One region of the Vibrio alfacsensis genome, then DNA from elsewhere that is predicted to be linked to it. Evidence: predicted binding sites of a transcription regulator. Region 1 holds the regulator's gene; each other region holds the start of a gene.
What was found. The regulator PurR, encoded in region 1, represses purine synthesis genes. The targets are predictions, from matches to a motif close to TNANGNAAACGTTTNCNTNA.
Positions count from the first base shown of each region.

Region 1 (4,256 bases):
GCTGCGTAATTCACGCGTAAGCATAAGACCGTCTTCACCGGGCAGGTTAATATCCAACATAATCAAGTCAACACCGCCACCTTGAAGCACTTCACGCATCTCTGCGCCACTTTCTGCTTCACTGACTTTGTAACCTTCATTTTGGAAGTAGCCCGCTAACTTACTACGAGTTACAACATCATCTTCTACGACTAATACGTGATAGCTCATTTACACCACTTTCTGTCTTTTTTATTCCAAGACGTATTCTATTCATAACTAGTAACATTTCTAGTCATAGATACATTAAAAAGCAAGATTTTGCGATTTTATTGATTCAAAGCAAGCTTATTTGTTGCCATTAATAACTAGGCATAATTACCCATAAACAATAACAATTATAGTTACTGCTATTCATTTTAATTGTTTACACTTAAGAGATTATACTCAAGTGACTTCAAGATGCCGCCTTAAGTGCATCATTTCAGGAGCAAAAAATGCAAGAAGTGAAAGCTTTTAACGAAAAACGCGCCGAAATTTACTGGTGGTTTTCTAGCCTATTCGCTAAAGAACTTACCGAAAAAGACCTAGAGAGCTACCACAGTGTTGAAATCCGAAGTTTTTTAGCTGGCCTAGGTGAAAACGAATCCCTAAAGACATCAGTCGATGCATTGGTCGATGCACTCAACCGACTTCAAGATCGTGAAGACGCTCAACTCGAACTTGCCGCAGACTTTTGTGAGCTATTTCTGAAAACAGAAAAACACGGAGCACTTCCATACGCTTCCATGTACATCGGTGAGTCGGGTCTTCTAAACGATAAGCCAGCAGAAGAAATGGAAAAACTCATGGCGGACTTTGGTGTTCAGGTCGATGAAAACCTGAAAGAACCAGCCGATCACCTTGCTGTAGAGCTCGACTTCTTAGGCAACATGATCATTCGCTCTAACGAACTCGAGCAAGAAAAACATATGGAAGAAGCATTCGTGGCACAAAACGACTTCATCCAAAAGCAACTGCTTACTTGGTTACCTATGTTTGCAGCAAAATGTAAGCAATTCGATGAGTTTGGCTTCTACGTTAGTGTTGCTCAAATGCTGATCGCTTTCTGTAAACTGGACAGCGACTACCTTCTTGGTGAATAATTGCGGGCTATTTTAGGGGGACTCGTCATACAGCCCCCTTATTTTATTCGTTTGTTTCTCACTGGTTCAGAGAAGTACAGTGAATTTAGCCGTTAAAATGTGACATAAAAAGCACAAAACCATCGCTGAATATGTTGCCAGCCTGCTCACATAGGTCTAAAATGTGAGCGCAAACGATTAAATATGATTTATATGTAAACCGCTGAAATATAGCGGTTTTTGTGTTTTATTACTCTGCTTGCTGAGCCATTCCTTGTATCACTAATCAAGGAATATATTTCTCAGCAACCAATGTCGCTACAAATCTTTTTATACCGATTTCGGAACAACCACTGCCGAACCTATCAGCGTTGCTTTTTCGTAACTGCTCAGTTTGCGCAAGACACTAAGCGCATGGTTGTCTTCACTACGGTATTCAGTAACTCGATACAGGACATCATTTATGGCCACAATTAAAGACGTTGCTCGCTTAGCCGGCGTTTCAACCACCACAGTGTCGCACGTAATTAACAAAACTCGTTTTGTTGCTGAGACCACTCAAGAAAAAGTAATGAAAGCGGTTGATGAGCTCAATTACGCGCCTAGTGCTGTTGCTCGCAGCTTAAAGTGTAACTCAACGCGCACTATCGGTATGTTGGTTACTCAGTCAACGAACCTTTTCTTCTCTGAAGTGATCGATGGCGTAGAAAGCTACTGTTACCGTCAAGGCTATACATTGATCCTGTGTAATACTGGTGGTATTTACGAGAAACAACGTGACTATATTCGCATGCTTGCAGAAAAGCGTGTCGATGGCATTTTAGTGATGTGTTCTGACCTAACGGAAGAACTACAAGAGATGCTAGACCGCCACGCAGACATCCCTAAAGTCGTGATGGACTGGGGCCCTGAAAGCTCAAAAGCAGATAAGATCATTGATAACTCGGAAGAAGGTGGCTATTTAGCGACTAAATATCTAATTGATAATGGTCATAGCGAAATTGCATGTTTAAGTGGTCATTTCGATAAAGCAGCATGTAAAGAGCGAATTGCTGGCTTTAGACGTGCAATGGCAGAAGCAAACCTTACCGTTAAAGAAGACTGGATTCTTGAGGGTAACTTTGAATGTGATACTGCCGTTCTTGCTGCAGATAACATTACTGCAATGGAAAAACGCCCGACTGCAGTATTCTGTTTTAATGACACCATGGCACTAGGCTTGATGAGCCGTCTGCAACAAAATGGCATCAAGATCCCTGAAGACATTTCTGTGATCGGTTACGACAACATCGAACTTGCTGAATACTTCTCTCCACCGCTAACGACGATTCACCAACCAAAACGTCGTGTAGGTAAAAACGCATTCGAGATCTTACTTGAACGTATTAAAGATAAAGAGCACGACAAACGTATTTTTGAAATGCAGCCAGAGATTGTAATACGTAGCACAGTAAGCAAGCTCAACTAATCAATAATGCAGCTAAGTAATAAGAACTAAGCAATAATGACCGATTTGAAGCGCTCCTTTTAAGGGGCGTTTTTTATGTTCTGAATCCACCCTTTCGTCCTATTTTCTAATCATATTGGATTGGATTTAGGCAAGTAACATTGCCATAGGTGAAGCGATGAGCAATTGACTAATTTCGGGGTAGACAGCCCAGAGCACTTCGCTATAACATACTGTTTTAATTCAATGTATTTGAATTCGTATTTATGGTGTTGATAGGCATATCTAACCAAGAGATATGAAATAACACTCATTAAATACCCCTTTTTAATTGAACTAATGTCACACTTCCATATTCAGGATGTGATGTTAATTCAATGAAAGCAGTATTCTGATACCGTCACGCACAGGGCAAACCATTCGAAAGAGTGGGACGCAAAGCTTCCGGCCTTAACTATTTGTTTTTGAAGACCGTTATTTTTTAAAAACGGCTGTTTTTTTGAAGACTGCTATTTTTGAAGACTATCGTTTTTAAAGACTGTTTTCGATGATGGTTATTTTCAATCATCGTCGTATCAGTAGAAGGTAGCGGGGTTACCGATGGCAAATATGCATTTAACGAGTTTACCCTTTAATGACATTATAACTGCATGCATTTGCTATTCTCTCGGACCTGATTTTTGGTGGCGTAATACTAATTACACCGAGATAACTCATCATGGATAAACCGATACTCAAAGACTCTATGAAGCTATTTGAGGCACTTGGTACGATCAAGTCGCGCTCAATGTTTGGTGGCTTCGGACTGTTTGCAGATGACACTATGTTTGCACTAGTTGTAAATCATCAATTGCACATCCGAGCGGATCAGAAAACTTCATCTACTTTCGAGACTCAAGGACTTAGACCTTACGTCTATAAAAAACGTGGCTTCCCAGTGGTAACGAAATACTATGCTATTTCTGACGAGCTATGGGATTCAACCGACAAAATCCTTGATGTTGCAAGGAAGTCTCTAGAAAGCGCCAAGCTTGAAAAAGAACAACAGGCAACAACAAAGCCTAACCGACTAAAAGATTTGCCAAACCTACGTTTAGCGACTGAACGCATGCTTAAAAAAGCAGGCATCGATTCGGTAGAGCAACTAGAGGACAAAGGCGCATTAAATGCGTACAAGGCAATTCAACAAACTCATGCATCTAGTGTAAGTTTGGAATTGCTTTGGGCCCTTGAGGGAGCGATCAATGGTACGCATTGGAGTGTAGTACCACAAGAACGCCGACAAGAACTCATGAATGGCCTTTCCTAATCCGCTTCATAAGATTTAAAACATAGCCGCAGTTTTACACTGCGGTTTTTTTTGAAATTTTTTTTCGCCCAGTTCTGTCTTATTCTTTAACAAGCTAAACGAGATGAATGATATGAATAAGAAACTGATTTTAGGGCTTATCCTACTCGCGGTAATCCTCCTTTTAGGTATCAACTTCGGCCAATACTTAACATTAGAAAATGCGAAAGCGCAGCAGGAAGCGTTGAATACTCTCATTGAGGAAAACTTCTTGCTTGCGGCAACAACCTATTTCTTCACCTATATTGCGATCACGGCGTTTTCAATCCCAGGAGCGGCCGTAGTCACCTTGCTTGGCGCTGCACTGTTTGGCTTTTGGACAAGTTTACTGCTCGTTTCGTTTGCCAGCACCATTGGT
Region 1 covers NZ_AP024165.1:2,074,560-2,078,815, forward strand. Annotated here, with positions in the region: gene torR (two-component system response regulator TorR) at 1-210, opposite strand, end outside; gene torD (molecular chaperone TorD) at 477-1,124, shown strand; gene purR (HTH-type transcriptional repressor PurR) at 1,567-2,571, shown strand; cyclic di-GMP riboswitch class I at 2,951-3,032, shown strand; gene VA249_RS09555 (TfoX/Sxy family DNA transformation protein) at 3,269-3,859, shown strand; gene VA249_RS09560 (TVP38/TMEM64 family protein) at 3,972-4,256, shown strand, end outside.

Region 2 (4,256 bases), 220 kb from region 1:
ATTGCTCCTATCATGTTCGGTATCCAAACTTGGGGTATCGGTGCAACCATGGGCGGTCTAATGGCGGCAGGTTTAGTGTATGTTGCACTTGGAGCAATGATTAAAGTTCGTGGTGTTGGCTTTATCCACAAAATTTTGCCTCCAGTGGTTGTTGGCCCGGTGATCATGGTGATCGGTCTAGGTCTTGCACCAACCGCAGTAAACATGGCCATTGGTAAATCAGGCGATGGCGCTGTACAACTGGTCAACGGGGATGCCGCATTCGTCATCTCAGCGGTCTCTTTGCTTACAACTATCGCATTAAGCGTCTTTGCTAAAGGCTACTTAAAGTTAGTGCCTATTGTAGGTGGTATTGTGGCGGGTTACTCCGTGTCACTGATGTATGGAGTGGTAGATTTTACCCCTGTTGCTCAAGCTGCATGGCTTGCAATGCCGAACTTTACTGCGCCGGAGTTCAACATCAATGCGATTCTATTTATGATTCCTGTTGCAATTGCCCCTGCGGTAGAGCACGTCGGTGACATGCTGGCTATCTCTAACGTAACGGGCAAAAACTACCTTAAGAAGCCAGGTCTTCATCGCACTATCGCGGGTGACGGGATCGCGACAATTGCAGCATCTATGGTCGGCGCGCCACCTAACACCACTTACAGCGAAGTAACCGGTGCGGTAATGCTGACCAAAGCGTTTAACCCAGTGATCATGACTTGGGCTGCAATTACGGCAATCGTGCTTGCTCTTGTTGGTAAACTAGGCGCGATGCTACAAACGATTCCTGTGCCTGTAATGGGCGGCATCATGATTTTACTATTTGGTTCTATCGCTACCGTCGGCCTCAACACATTGATCAAAAACAACGTGGATCTTCACAAATCTCGCAACCTTGTGATTGTCGCAGTGACGCTTGTATTTGGTATCGGTGGTATGGCTTTTGGTATTGGCGAATTCAGCCTTCAAGGCATCAGCCTATGTGGTATCGTAGCGATTATTCTTAACCTTGTGCTTCCAAACGACTTAGGTGAAAACCACGTCGTTGATAACGCACAAATGGAAGAAGAAAAAGCGAAGTAATCCGCTGCGCGGTCATTCCATTGGCCGTGTTTGCTGTTCGATAAGAATATCAATCATAGAGAATAAAAAAGGCTTGGTGAAAACCAAGCCTTTGTTTTATCTATTCAATCGTAACAAAATATCAGAGAATTACTTAGTACCGAAGATCTTGTCACCAGCGTCGCCTAGACCAGGGACGATGTAACCTTTGTCATTTAGCTTCTCATCGATTGCTGCTGTGTATAGCTCAACGTCTGGGTGGGCTTTTTCTAGTGCTTCGATGCCCTCAGGAGCCGCAACAAGAACAAGAACTTTGATTGCCTGACAGCCTTTCTCTTTTAGAAGGTCGATCGTTGCGATCATAGAGCCACCCGTAGCAAGCATTGGGTCAACAACAAGAGCAATACGCTCATCGATGTTAGAAGCAAGCTTGTTGAAGTAAGGTACTGGCTCAAGTGTTTCTTCGTCACGGTAAATACCAACAACGCTGATACGCGCACTTGGCATATGCTCAAGAACACCATCCATCATGCCTAGACCTGCACGCAGGATTGGCACTACAGTCACTTTCTTACCTTTGATTTGGTCTACTTCTACAGGACCATTCCAACCCTCAATGGTTACTTTTTCTGTTTCAAAGTCTGCTGTCGCTTCATAAGTTAGAAGACTACCGACTTCGGTTGCTAACTCACGAAAACGCTTCGTGCTGATATCACCTTCTCGCATTAGACCAATTTTGTGTTTTACTAGAGGGTGTTTAACTTCAACGACTTTCATTTCCATCTCCGGCTTTTGTGACAATATTTAAACAAACTTTCAGATTATACATGATTTTTTAAGGGAGATCAGGATGGCGAGCTAAAGAAAAAAACTTACGCAAACGTTTGCTATCTATATTTAAGCACTGTTAGAATAGCGCCGTTTTCATATCCAACTTAATACCGAGGACTTCCCTGTGAGTGGTAATAACTCTTCTCTTAGCTACAAAGATGCTGGTGTAGATATTGATGCAGGCAATGCGCTTGTGGATCGTATTAAGGGTGCGGTTAAACGTACTCGTCGCCCTGAAGTGATGGGTGGTATTGGTGGTTTTGGTGCCCTTTGTGAATTACCAACGAAATACAAACAACCTGTACTGGTTTCGGGCACTGATGGCGTAGGAACAAAACTTCGCTTAGCCTTGGATATGAACAAGCACGACACCATTGGTATTGACCTTGTGGCAATGTGTGTTAACGACCTTATCGTGCAAGGTGCAGAGCCTCTCTTCTTCCTAGATTACTATGCGACTGGCAAACTAGACGTTGATACTGCGGCAGACGTGGTTTCTGGTATTGCTGATGGCTGTGTTCAAGCAGGTTGTGCACTTATCGGTGGTGAAACGGCGGAAATGCCAGGTATGTACGAAGGTGAAGATTACGACGTTGCAGGTTTCTGTGTTGGCGTAGTAGAGAAAGAAGACGTCATCGACGGTACGAAAGTAGCAGCAGGCGATGCACTAATCGCAGTTGGCTCAAGCGGTCCACACTCTAACGGTTACTCTCTAATCCGCAAGATCCTTGAAGTTTCTGGCGCAGATAAGAACGAAGAGCTAGCAGGTCGCACTATCGGTGAACACCTACTAGAACCGACTAAAATTTACATCAAATCAGCACTTAAGATGATTGAGAAGCACGACATCCACGCGATTTCTCACATCACGGGTGGTGGTTTCTGGGAAAACATCCCACGCGTACTGCCTGATGGCACCAAAGCCGTTATCGATGGTAGCAGCTGGGAATGGCCGATCATTTTCCAATGGCTACAAGAAAAAGGCAACGTGACCACACATGAAATGTACCGTACTTTCAACTGTGGTGTTGGCCTAATCGTCGCTCTACCAAAAGACCAAGCAGACGAAGCCGTAGCCCTACTTAAAGAAGAAGGCGAAAACGCATGGGTGATTGGTGAAATCGCTCAAGCTGAAGCAAATGAAGAGCAAGTTGAAATCCGATAACTTGTGAGTTGCGCTACATAAAGACATGAATGAGGACACTATGTCCTCATTCTGCTATCTGGAACATCGAAAACCATTCTAATAGTAGGTAATTTAATCTCTACACATCTCCAGTCTGCAAGACTAATACCAATCACAACATCAAATAAGGCAGTCACAACATCATGAAAAACATCGTGGTCCTCATTTCTGGTAATGGCAGCAACCTACAAGCAATACTTGAATCCTGTGAAGCCAACATGCCAAATGCACAAGTCGCAGCTGTGTTCTCCAATAAAGCAGAAGCTTATGGTTTAGAGCGTGCAAAGCTTTTTGATGTGAACGGTCACTTTATCAATCCTAACGCATTCGAATCTCGCGAAAAATTTGATGCTGAGTTGATGAAACAAATCGATGAATACCAACCTGATGTGATTGTCCTCGCCGGCTATATGCGCATTCTTAGCAGTGCGTTTGTTCAACACTATTTAGGTAAGATGATCAATATTCACCCATCCCTTCTGCCAAAGTATCCAGGCCTAAACACTCATCAGCGCGCTATTGATGCCGGTGACAAAGAGCACGGCACTAGCGTTCATTTTGTTACAGAAGAGCTCGATGGCGGTCCAGTAATATTGCAAGCCAAAGTGCCTGTATTTGAAGATGATAATGCTGATGCTCTTACCGCTCGTGTACAAACGCAAGAGCATACCATTTACCCTATGGTCACAAAATGGTTAGTAGATGAAAGACTAACAATGAGAGATGGCAAAGCGTACCTCGATGGTTTTGAGCTTGGTGAACACGGCTACGCCACCGAGTAACGCTCAATTCCAAACGACAAACACAAAAGGCAACCATCACAGGCTGCCTTTTGTTATTTTAAATCTTATAAGCTTGGTTCAATAAAGCCGTAGTCAGACTAGAAGCCAAAACCAACAACCTAAAAAGTCCCTGAAACCAACTTAGCAATACAACACTCGGATAGTAGATTCTGAATCTGACTCGTTCCTCGTCGTTCAGAATGACGCAGTCGGTAAAAAGTAGAATTCACTTCAATTAGTTACGTCATTCCAGCGAGCCTTAGCGAGACTAGGAATCTACTACTAGCACACTAGGAAGTAAGAATGCTCATCCGTATCCGTCCTCGGTTTAAAACGCAAAAAATAAAGCTCGCGACTAAGCGAGCTTTATTTAAGTATTCAGTATCAGAAACCATCACTCCAATGGA
Region 2 covers NZ_AP024165.1:2,293,077-2,297,332, forward strand. Annotated here, with positions in the region: gene VA249_RS10555 (uracil-xanthine permease family protein) at 1-1,071, shown strand, start outside; gene upp (uracil phosphoribosyltransferase) at 1,201-1,827, opposite strand; gene purM (phosphoribosylformylglycinamidine cyclo-ligase) at 2,006-3,046, shown strand; gene purN (phosphoribosylglycinamide formyltransferase) at 3,211-3,849, shown strand; gene VA249_RS10575 (class II glutamine amidotransferase) at 4,244-4,256, opposite strand, start outside.
Region 2: a site for PurR is predicted at 1,923-1,942, ahead of purM (phosphoribosylformylglycinamidine cyclo-ligase). Genes of this name have one in related genera too.

Region 3 (4,256 bases), 1.3 Mb from region 1:
TTGCTGATTTAGTGAGAGATCAACGCCTGATCCCAGAAGTTCAACGCATAGCTCGATACATTCATGATAACTACCCAGCGAATGCGAACGCGATCATCGACCGCTGGCTAGGCGAACGAGACATCTACTCGAAAGCATAGCAGCGGCTACCGATTTTATATGCTATCTAACCGCAACTCGGGATAATCTAAGCAATGTAGACTTTCTTATCCCGAATTGAGGTTATCTAGTTTCAATATTTACCTCAGTCCTGCAGACAGCGTTCTGTAAGACTAGTTTCATATACACCAATTCTTCCTACCTATCTCTCATTGAACCTAACATCATTCGACTTTATGGTTGAATTGCGCCAAGTTGTACCTTTCCTAAAAACCATTTGCCATCAAGGATAGATGCATGAACAAAAGCAAACGGCTTGCAGTCACAGCAGTAACCATTGCCGCGTTATACACCACTCCGGTTTTCGCAAAGGATCAGCAAAACGCTCCTCTCACATCCGCAGAGCTCTTTTCAAAAAGTTCCGCCTACTTCAACCCCAAAATATCTCCAGACGGTAAGCATTTAGCATTCGAATCGAACATTGATGGCAAAGACGCCTTGGTCATTCTCAATGCTAAAACCATGCAACCAAGCAGTGTGTTACGTTTTAATGGCAATGAACAAGTCGGTGATTATTATTGGATTAATAACGAGCGTGTCGTTGCCTCGAAAGAGTATCTAAAAAGTTGGTCAACCGCTCCAGTAAGTTATGGCGAATTAGTATCAGCCAATGTTGACGGGAAAAAATACGCCTACATCTTTGGTTATAATCCGCCAAAATCAAGTAAGTTGATACGTTCAGCCTCCATCGTCAAAGCGTTTGGTCATGTCTTAGATATCTTGCCCGATGATGACCGACACATCTTGGTGTCCGCATTGCCTATTGGCGATTACAAATTTGATATAGAAAGACCAAGTGAAGTCTATCGAGTCAATGTTTACAATGGGCGACGCTCTAAAATAACTACATCTCCAGTAGGATTTAGTCGTTTTCTGACCGATCATAATGGCGAGGTACGCTTTGTTTCTGGTCTCAATAGCAAAAATAAAGTGGAACTTTATTATCGTGTCAATGAGCAATGGAGAAGCTCTGACAAGATCCAATCATTAAAGAGCTTCAAAGAGTTTTACCCCATCTCTTTTGGCAGTAATCAAGACTCTGTTTATGCTGCCGTCAGTTACAAAGGGGAGCCAAGAGCGGTCCATCACCTAAATTTAAAAACAGGTGAAAGCACAAAAGTCGCATCCGATGCGAGCGTCGATCCAAAAAACTACTGGCTTGATCCAGATTCAAAACAGCTTTATGCGGTGGAGTTTGAGAGCGATTATCCAACCTATGCCTTTGTCGATCCCAAAAACAAGCGCAGTGAATATCTCCAACAAATCCTTACCTCCCTACCCGGACACCAAGTTAGATTAGTCAGTGAAACCGATGCGGGTGACGCCTATGTCATTATGGCATTCAATGACCGAAATCCTGGTGATTACTACTTATTTACGACGCAACCAAAAGAAATACGCTATTTATTTTCGGCCAGAGAATGGTTAGATCCTGCGAAAATGGCGGAAGTAAAACCGGTCGAATTCACCAGTCGTGATGGAAAACGCATCACGGGATATCTCACTCTGCCACCCAATGCCGAACCGAAAAAACTCCCACTCATCGTCAACCCACATGGAGGGCCTCATGGGCCAAGAGATTGGTGGGAATTTCGCGAAGAAAACCAGTTTCTTGCCAGTCATGGCTATGCGGTATTACAAGTCAACTTCCGCGGCAGTGGTGGCTTTGGCAAACAATTTGAAGAAGCTGGCTACCGAAAATGGGGCACGAACATTCAATATGACATTATTGATGCCACCAAGCACATCATCAGCGAAGGCATTGCAGACAAACAGCGAGTGTGTATTTCAGGTGGGAGCTTTGGTGGATACAGCGCGCTTAAATCGGCGAGCATCGCACCAGACTTGTTTCAGTGTGCGGTCGGCACAGCCGGTGTTTATGATCTTGAATTGATGTTCAAAGAGGGAGATGTTCCAGATAGTAAAATGGGGCTCAGCTACTTAACCGAAGTCCTCGGAGAAGACCCGAAAATCCTCAAAGCGATGTCGCCAACGCATAATGCAGACAAACTCAAGTCTGCGATCCTACTCGTTCATGGTGGCAAAGATCAACGCGCCCCTATCGAACAATTTAATGCGATGACAAAAGCGTTGGACAACATTAAATACCCTTATGAGGCGTTTGTTCTCGATGACGAGGGACACGGTTTTTACAAAGATGAGCATCGAGCGAAATATTACGCTCATGTGCTCAACTTCTTTGATAAGCATTTGAAAAACTAAACATCCTAAAAATAAAAGGCGATACCCTCGGTGTTATCGCCTTTTATTTTTCTGAATAAAGCAAACGTTTGCTTTTTGGCAAAATCCCTCTATAATCCCGCACAAAATTTGTGGTGTGCTCCTTGTCACACCAAACCAATCTGAGTTGACGCTGATTAACAGCAATCACAGGTAATAACGTCAACTCCGCCTAGTACTCCCATTCAGCGAGTTCTGGGTAAACTTTTTTGCGACTAGCGAGACAAACAATGACAACTTCAAACCGACCTTCGGAATTGGTCTATCAACTCAATGACCGTCCACCATTACCTCAGACTATTTTTGCTGCACTTCAGCACTTATTGGCAATGTTCGTGGCCGTCATTACACCATCCTTGATTATCTGCCAATCTTTAGGCGTACCTGCTGAGCAGACCAACACCATCATTAGCATGTCGTTGTTTGCATCTGGCGTGTCTTCTTTTATTCAAATTCGCACTTTCGGCCCAATCGGTTCAGGGCTGTTGTCTATACAAGGCACGAGCTTCAATTTCTTAGGCCCAATTATTGGTGCAGGCCTGTCACTGCAAGCTGGCGGCGCGGATCTTAATACCATGATGGCCGCTATATTCGGCACCATTTTAGTCGCTTCATTTGCTGAGATTTTTCTTTCACGAGTTCTAGAGCACGCACGTCGAATCATTACACCTTTGGTATCGGGTATTGTCGTGACACTGATTGGTCTAACGCTGATTCAAGTCGGCTTGGTATCAATGGGCGGTGGCTATGCGGCAATGAGCGACGGTTCGTTTGGTAGCCTAGATAAGCTGGCATTAGCAGGAACCGTACTGGGTTTAATCGTCATTTTGAACCGCTCTAAAAACCCATATCTTCGCGTTGCTTCCATCGTGATTGCTATGCTGGTAGGTTACGTGATGGCTTACTTCATGGGCATGGTGGATACCTCAAAACTGGGACAGACGGACCTCATTGCTCTACCAATTCCAATGCAATACGGCCTTGGTTTTGACTGGTCACTGTTCATTCCACTTGTGTTGATTTTCTTTATCACAGCCCTAGAAGCGATTGGCGACATCACCGCAACATCTGAAGTCTCTGGTGAGCCAGTGAAAGGGCCAATCTACATGAAGCGTATCAAAGGTGGCGTGTTAGCTGACGGTCTAAACTCTGCGATTGCCGCCGTATTCAATAGCTTCCCTAACTCTACATTCAGTCAAAACAACGGCATCATTATGCTGACTGGCGTAGCAAGTCGCTATGTGGGCTACTTCATTGCCGGTATGTTGGTGATTCTTGGTTTGTTCCCGGGCGTAGCGAGTTTCGTTCAGTTGATTCCTGAGCCCGTATTAGGTGGCGCAACCATCGTTATGTTTGGCACGATTGCCGCAGCAGGTGTGCGCATTATTTCTCGTGTAGAACTCGACCGCCGTGCGATTCTCATCATGGCACTGTCATTTTCAATGGGTCTAGGCATTGCACAAAAACCTGAAATTCTTCAGTTCATGCCAGACTTTATTAAGAGTATCTTCTCAACGGGTGTTGCGGCAGGTGGTATCACCGCGATCATATTGAATCTCCTGCTTCCAGAAAAATTGGAAGAAGACACTGAAGAGCTTGTCACTCAAGAAGTAAAATCGTCTTAACTTTATACTGAATATCGGGATGTCAGGTAGCCCAACCACTATTTCGGTTGGGCTTTTTTTCTCTCGATGCTCGCGGTTTCCAATATTTATTTTGTAGGGAAACTAATTTGCGCGATCAGGCCGCCTTCACTGCGATTTCGGATGATCACCGAGCCAGAATGTTGGCTGACAATACGCTTTACAATAGCCAGCCCTAACCCTGTCCCCTCACTACCGCGAGCCGTATCACCG
Region 3 covers NZ_AP024165.1:160,421-164,676, reverse strand. Annotated here, with positions in the region: gene recG (ATP-dependent DNA helicase RecG) at 1-140, shown strand, start outside; gene VA249_RS00750 (S9 family peptidase) at 397-2,382, shown strand; gene VA249_RS00745 (uracil-xanthine permease family protein) at 2,631-4,025, shown strand; gene envZ (two-component system sensor histidine kinase EnvZ) at 4,112-4,256, opposite strand, start outside.
Region 3: a site for PurR is predicted at 2,439-2,458, ahead of VA249_RS00745 (uracil-xanthine permease family protein). Genes of this name have one in related genera too.